2 regions of the Bacillus sp. m3-13 genome follow, and region 2 is predicted to be linked to the other one. Evidence: riboswitches for the same ligand, from Rfam matches in the RefSeq annotation. Region 2 holds a riboswitch; the other holds the start of a gene.
What was found. Region 2 has a riboswitch for cobalamin ahead of M313_RS0118250 (ribonucleoside-diphosphate reductase subunit alpha). Riboswitches for the same ligand answer to the same signal wherever they lie in the genome.

Region 1 (3,974 bases), on a different contig from region 2:
CAACAATCTATGGCGATTGTTCAATAGCAAGAGTAACTGCACGATGATATAAAGTAAATTTGAAGAAGGAGGAGTTATATTGGTTGCCAGCATGATTATATTTGGAATAATAATATTGATTTTAGGGGTTTTAACACCTATTGGTTCGGGAACAACAATTCTCATTTCTGTAATTTTATTTGTTATGGCACTTGTATTATCGTTTAAAAAAAGAAAAGTTTTAAATACCTGATTGCTAAGCTATATAAGAGCGATTGCAGCACAATGGGTTGCTCCTTACATAGGAATTGGGCAGGATAAAGGAGGAACGAAACTTTGTTTAAGATTATTCGTAACTAATATTACTAAGTTGTGGTTTTGAAGAGAGGTGTAAAAATTATGTATAAAATCTTTTGTTCTATTATAGTTATATATTTAATTTTCTTATCAGGGTGCTCGAATTCACCCAAATATAATGATGAAGACGTTGCTGCGATAGTTAAAGGAGAAGATATAACAATTGGTGAATTACGGTTTTTGTATCCTGATGAAGAAATATTTAATATGTTGGACGGGACAATAAAAGCAAAATTAGTAATAGAAGAAGCGAAGAAAATGAATATCGATGTGTCAAAAGAAATAAATGAAACGATAAAGGCATTGGAGGATTATCCACCTGAAGATATAGATACAGAGGCTGCAAATTCAATTCGTAAGTTTGTTGAACCACAAGCTGCAAAACTTGGACTAGCACCAGAAGCGTATTACAAAAAGTACATGGAGATAACAACTGAAACGGTTGCTTATGTTAATGCCTATATACAAAAAGTATTAGGTGAACCAAGTGATGATTATGAAAAGTATGATGAACAAGCAAATAAGCACCTCAATGATTTAGTTGAAGAAAATAAAGATGAGATTAAAATACTAATTAGTAACTGATGGAATTGTTTCTTCAACAATCTAGGGGCAATTGGTGAAAAATACTTTCCCCTAAAAACATAAGCTGAGCCAGATGTAATAAGTTTTATCAAATGTAGAGGACACTGCATAATTGTTTATGCACCAGGTCGCAGTTGGTCTTATTTTATGGAGTTATTATACTTTTTCAAAAAGCCCAAAAATTTATTAAAGACATTTGAAAGAAAATAGGCTACAATAAATTCGTTGTTAATTTAAGCTCTTTTTATTAAAACAATAAATTACAATTTCATATTTTATTTGATACGATACAACATTTAGGTGCCTTTGTGAAGAAAGGTTAAAAGGGAAGCTGGTGAAAATCCAGCACGGACCCCGCCACTGTAAGCGTTGAATATTGCCGAAGATATCCACTGTGCAAAAGCATGGGAAGGGTCGGCAATGTGCTTGAAACGCAAGTCAGGAGACCTGCCTATTTGTTTTTAAGGATTCTGCGAGGAAAGAATGCTTAAAGTGACATTCATTTATTTTTATTCAGTTTTCACATTTATAAGCGATTCTTTGTAAGAGCTTTTAAGTGGCTGAATTGGATGGCCCTTTAAACGTCTTTTTGCTATTAGCAGAAAGGCGTTTTTTTATTGGAAAAAAAAACAGGAGGCATGTTCTATGAGTGGGAAAGCAAAACAAAAAGGATTGACACTGGTGTACACCGGAGATGGAAAAGGCAAAACAACTTCAGCGATTGGTCTGGCGGTTCGCGCGGTAGGCAGGGGGATGAAGGTGAAGATCTATCAGTTTATCAAATCACCTAATCGTACATACGGTGAACAGATTTCCCTGAGTAAATTAGGAGTCGAGATGGAGCAACTGGGGATTGGCTTCACGTGGACAAAGACTCCTGAAGAGCATCGTGAAGCACTTCGCATCGGTTGGCCAAAAGCGAAAGAAGCTGTCATGAGTGGGGATTATGACATAGTAGTGTTGGATGAACTGAATAACGCTTTATCGATTCAAGGTTTTCCGGTGGATGATGTTCTACCATTAACAGAGGTCTTGGAACTTATCAAGAACAAGCCTGATCACGTTCATCTTGTTATAACTGGAAGAAATGCATCCGAACAAGTTCAAGTTGCAGCAGATTTGGTCTCAGTCGTCCACGCGGAAAAGCATTATTACGATAAGGGGATCCCGGCAGTAAAAGGGGTGGAATTTTAAGAGGAAGGTGGGAAGGAAATGGGTAGAAGAAGAATTCTCATAGCAGGAACAGGGAGTGGGGTAGGTAAAACAACCATCACCATCGGCTTGATGGCTGCTATGAGGGAAAAAGGTCTTCATGTACAAGGATTTAAATGTGGTCCGGATTATATCGATACCTCTTACCACACGGCGGTGACAGGCAGGAAATCGAGGAATCTGGACAGTTGGATGCTTTCATCTGATTGTGTGAAAGAAGTATTGGTGCGGGGAAGTGAGGGTGCTGATATTTCCATCATAGAAGGGGTGATGGGCTTTTATGATGGGAAGGATCCCCTTTCAAATGAGGGAAGCAGTGCAGAAATTAGCATCCTCACCGGAAGTCCTGTCGTGCTTGTGGTGGATTGCTCCGGAATGGCTAGGAGTGCGGCTGCAATGGTCAAAGGGTATCAGATACTATCTGACCAAGTGAACATTGTTGGTGTAATCGCGAATAAAGTAGGAACCGAAGGACACTTTCACTTAGTAAAGGCTGCAGTTGAATCTGAGTGTCAGATTCCCGTACTCGGATATCTAACAAGAGAATCAGAAATTGAGATGCCTGAGAGACATTTAGGCCTTGTTCCATCTATTGAACGAGGAGAACTTGAAGGTTTTTTTCATGCTTTGGGTGAGCGTGTGGCAAACACGGTGGGTTTAGATCACTTATATGAGCTGGCGGAAGTAGCTTCAGAGCTTCCAATCATAAACAAACTATCCATTTTTTCTTCAAATCCAAATAAAAAAGTTCGAATAGCTGTGGCCTATGATGCTGCTTTCCATTTTTATTACGAAGAGAACTTGGAGCTTTTGCAAAACAGAGGGGCGGAGTTAGTCTATTTCTCTCCCTTGGAAAATGAAGTGGTCCCGAGTGATGTGGATGGTGTCTATCTTGGCGGAGGCTTCCCGGAGGAATTTGCACCAAGACTTTCAACTAATACCAAAAGCATGAATAGCATCTATCAGGCAGTTGTGAAAAGGGAAATTCCAACCTTTGCGGAATGTGGAGGCTATATGTATTTATGCAAGGAAATTGTGACTGCAGGAAGAGAGACTTATCCAATGGTAGGGATCATTCCTGGTATTGTGCATATGCAAACCAGGCTCGCTGCCCTTGGTTACAGGGAGATCAAAGGGCTAAACGGAAATTTTCTCTTGAAGGAGGGAGAGGTGGCAAGGGGGCATGAGTTTCACTATTCCACCTTTCATCAGGAATCAGAGCTACCCGCTGCCTTCGAAACAAAAGGAATGAGAGGAATAGGGACAGACGGCTATGTTACTAAAAACTTAATCGCTGGTTATACGCATATTCATTTTGGCTCCAATCCAAGGGTCGTGGAAAACTGGATTCAAAGATGTCTGGAGGTAAAACTGCATGTTTAAAGGGACGCCACTGATGATCCAAGGAACGCATTCCGATGCGGGAAAAAGCGCTGTCGTAACTGCATTGTGCCGGATATTTTCAAGAGAAGGTTATAAAACCGCACCGTTCAAATCGCAGAACATGGCGCTAAATTCCTATATTACGATGGATGGAAAGGAAATAGGCAGGGCACAGGGCGTTCAGGCGGAAGCAGCTGGTGTGGTGGCGACCACTGACATGAATCCTATTTTGATTAAGCCTACCGGCGACTATCAATCGCAAATTGTGGTGCATGGCAAACTATTTCAAAATATGAAGGCAGGTGAATATCGGCAAGAATTTTACGGAAAAGGTTTGCAACTCATAACAGAGAGCTATCTTCGCCTTCAAAGGGAATACGAGATTCTTGTGATAGAAGGTGCAGGGAGTCCTGCCGAAGTCAACCTCAATGATCGAGAGCTTGTGAATATGCGGATTG
Region 2 (3,974 bases):
CGTGTGAAACGCAATTTTTTCATAAAGTTCGTCTGCATAAAGTACCGCTTCATTTGACTCCCATTTAATTCCTTCTATGGCAAGCAGATGATGCCAACCAAATGTCCCCAACCCAATGGCACGATATTTCTCATTAGTCATCTTTGCCTGCAGTACCGGTATTTCATTTAATTCAATCACATTATCTAGCATCCGAACCTGAATGGGAATAAGGCGTTCCAGTTGACCGGCTATTATAGTGCGAGCAAGGTTAATGGAGGACAAGTTACACACTACAAAATCTCCGGGTGTTTTCACAGTTATGATAGTACCATCTTCTACGTATTGCTTTTTCGTTATCGTGGCACTTTGATTTTGGGTAATTTCTGTGCACAAATTTGTGCAATAAATCATTCCTTTATGAGCGTTAGGATTCATTCTGTTCACTTCATCACGATAAAACATGAACGGACTGCCGGTTTCTAGTTGACCTTTCATGATTGCTTTCATAATCTCTATTGCTGGTACTTTTTCTTTCGGGAGCTCAGGATGATTGATGCATTCTTCATATTTTTGGCGGAAGCTGCCAGCACCGACACTCTCATCATAAAAATCTTCAAGGGAATAGCCCATTAGTTTTCTAACTTCATGAGGATCAAATAAATACCAGTCTCCTCTGTTTTCCACCTGTTCCATGAACATATCCGGAATGCACACTCCATTGAAAAGGTCATGTGTACGCATGCGTTCATCACCATTGTTGAGCTTGCTGTCAAGAAAAGAAAAAATGTCTTTATGCCAAACATCTAAATAGACAGAAATGGCTCCTTTCCGTTGTCCTAGCTGGTCGACACTTACGGCCGTATTGTTTAGTTGTTTCATCCACGGTATCACTCCGCTCGATACGCTTTTGAATCCACGTATATCACTGCCGCGACTGCGTATTTTGCCGAGATAGACGCCAAGGCCGCCTCCTGATTTGGAGAGGTTTGCAATGTCGGTGTTGCTGTCATATATTCCTTGCAAGCTGTCATCAACTGTATCAATGAAGCAGCTTGAGAGCTGTCCATATGTTTTTCCGGCATTGGCAAATGTCGGTGTGGCAACCGTCATATACAAATTACTTAGTGCCCAATAAGCTTCTTTCACGTAATGAATCCGATTATTTTCTTCCTTTTGCATGAGGGTCATGGCAATGATCATGAATCGTTCTTGAGGCAACTCTAGTAAACGCTTATGATGATCACGTGTTAAATAGCGGTCAGATAACGTTTTGAGGCCAATATAGGTAAATAGATAATCTTTTTGAGGATCAATGATTGCCTCTAATTCATTTACTTCTTTATGTGTGTATGCTTTTAGGATTTGAGGTTGATAGATTCCTTGATCTGTTAAGCCTTTGATTAATGAATAAAAGTCCGTATAGGGTTTGGAGATGTTTCTGTTTCTGCAAACTTCCTGTTGCAGCTTTTGTGATAATAATCTTGATGCAACATAGGTCCAGTCTGGTTCTAGTTCGTCCACATGATTGAGGGCTTCTAGTATTAGTTGGTTTGTTAGTTCATCTTGGTTGTTGTGGTGCAGCAGTTTATCGATAATCTTGGTAGCTTTTTGTAAAAAACTTTTTGTTTCAAATGTTGGAAACTCGGACAAAACAGTCTCTAAATGGCTCTGGTATTCTTGAAAGGTAGTTAGACTCTTTTTCTTTTTATGTACAGTTTCGGTATGAACGGTCATTTTTTCACTCTCCACTTCATCAAAAATAAAAAAATCCACTCAATAGTTGAGTGGATCAAACGATCATAGAAAAAGGGAGAAAATGAAGGGGAGGATTCTTAGATAATATACTGAGGTGCGTCAGAAATAATCAAAAGAACCTTGTCCTGCTTTTACCGTGTTCTATGTATCGTTTCATCTTCTCAACTCCCGAAGAAAGAGAAACTAAATCGGTAAAGGCAGGTCTCCTGACTCGTGCTTCTTCCTTTTTTGACCCTTCCCATACAAGAGCCGTTAAGCCTTCATGTACAGTGGTTTCTCAAAATCGTCAGCACTTACAGTTGCGGGTACAGTTCCGGATTTTCACCGGATTCCCTATTAAGTCTAAAAAAGACACCTTTATCGTAAAAAGTTATAATTACTATATGTAGTTATATGTTTGTTTTGTACTATCTATATATAGTGTTTGTGTGGATGATAGTACTATCATAATGGAAACACAAGCAAATGGCAAGACATTTTATGGAGGCTTCGACGTGAAGGTGAAAAATCCTGCCGGGGTCTGACCCCGGCAAGATTTTTTTATTGTTCTTGTAATATTTGCTCAATAGAGCCGCTGATTTGAATGTCTTTCAAGATGAGTCCGGAGTTGATGAATTGTAAGCTTAGTTCCGGGCGGAGGCCTGTTATGATTGGTGTGATGCCGATTAGCTTGAGTGACCGGATGAGTAGGTCCATGGTGTGCAGAACTGTTTCGTCTAAACGGTAAACACCAGAAAAATCAATGATTAAGTGGGAAATGGAAAGGTTCTTACTTTTCTCCAACGTTTCTTCTATCAGTATTCCTGCGCGAATCTCATCAATTTCTCCGACAAGAGGCAGCACTCCCATTCCTTTTTGTAAAGGAACAATTGGGATAGACAGTCGAATATAAGAAGCTTTTGTTTCTATCATTTTCTGTTCAGTAGCGATGGAAAAGGCGTGACTGAATCCATACACAATAATATTGAAGATTTCATCTATCAGAATGAAAATATCTGTAATCTGATTCATGTGAAGTCCATCTTCCACACCTTCACGTTGAATAAACTCCCACAAGCATTTTTTATATAACGTCATATTAGAGAGTGTCTCTTCAAGTGACCCGCCGGCCTTTACAGACATGAATCCGACAGATTCCCCCCATTCTTTTGCGCGGTCTAAGACATTGTTTTCAGGATCGCGGACATAGTCACCCAAGAATACCACTAACGTTTTAAAGATTTCCTTGATCTGAACCTCTACTTCTTCTTCTCGATATTGCGGTACATTAGGATAAGCATTCTGTATTTCCAAAAGCATGCTAGCAGCTACTTCATTCTGTGAATCTATTAACTTCTGTCCTATTAGGGAGTGTGGCGTCTTCGTCATGTTAGAGTCCTTTCTTTTAGCCAGTTGTATTTTAATTGATATATTAATTTCTATTTTAATTTAAAGTCTAAAACATGTATATCATTTACTAGATAAGAATAGGAAATAAGCAGTATTTTTGGCTAATTATATTTAAAAGAGGTATAATTTCTTATTATTGAACAGATAGGAGTGTTAGTATGGAAAGAACTCAGTTAGCAGAAGATGTTTCCCTCTCTAGAATTGTACATGGAATGTGGCGTTTGAGTGATTGGGGTTACAGCCAGGAAGAGGTTGTGGAATTTATAGAAAAGTGTTTGGATCTTGGCGTTACAAGCTTTGATCATGCAGACATTTATGGTAATTACACAGTAGAAGAGCAATTTGGACAAGCATTAGAACTAAAGCCATCACTAAGGGACAAGATAGAAATAGTTACGAAATGTGGAATCAAGCTGATTTCTTCTAATAGACCAGAACATAAAATTAAATATTATGATACAAGCAAAGAACATATCATTCGATCCGTAGAAAAATCATTAAAGAACTTTCGAACGGATTATATCGACATTCTATTGATACATAGACCAGATCCAATGATGGATCCAAGTGAAGTGGCAGAAGCATTCACACAGTTAAAAGAACAAGGAAAAGTAAAGCGGTTTGGCGTTTCCAACTTTGCTCCTTCTCAGTATAAGTTACTCAACTCTTATCTAGATGAACCGTTGGTAACAAATCAGATTGAAATTTCCGCTACCCATTTAGAACACTTCGATAAAGGAACAATCGAGCAATGTCAAATGGATAGAATCTCTCCGATGGCATGGTCACCTCTAGGCGGAGGGAGTATTTTCACTAGTACAGAGGAAAAAGTTAACCGGGTAAGAAAT

Region 1: linked by a shared signal. The riboswitch ahead of M313_RS0119700 (cob(I)yrinic acid a,c-diamide adenosyltransferase) and the one ahead of M313_RS0118250 (ribonucleoside-diphosphate reductase subunit alpha) in region 2 are both predicted to bind cobalamin.

What each region holds. Positions count from the first base shown of each region.
Region 1 is NZ_ACPC01000048.1:219-4,192, forward strand. It holds gene M313_RS25980 (hypothetical protein) at 80-232, shown strand; gene M313_RS0119695 (SurA N-terminal domain-containing protein) at 379-921, shown strand; cobalamin riboswitch at 1,203-1,390, shown strand; gene M313_RS0119700 (cob(I)yrinic acid a,c-diamide adenosyltransferase) at 1,567-2,115, shown strand; gene M313_RS0119705 (cobyrinic acid a,c-diamide synthase CobB) at 2,134-3,516, shown strand; gene M313_RS0119710 (cobyric acid synthase) at 3,509-3,974, shown strand, end outside.
Region 2 is NZ_ACPC01000045.1:47,338-51,311, reverse strand. It holds gene M313_RS0118250 (ribonucleoside-diphosphate reductase subunit alpha) at 1-1,716, opposite strand, end outside; cobalamin riboswitch at 1,917-2,111, opposite strand; gene M313_RS0118245 (STAS domain-containing protein) at 2,278-3,105, opposite strand; gene M313_RS0118240 (aldo/keto reductase) at 3,285-3,974, shown strand, end outside.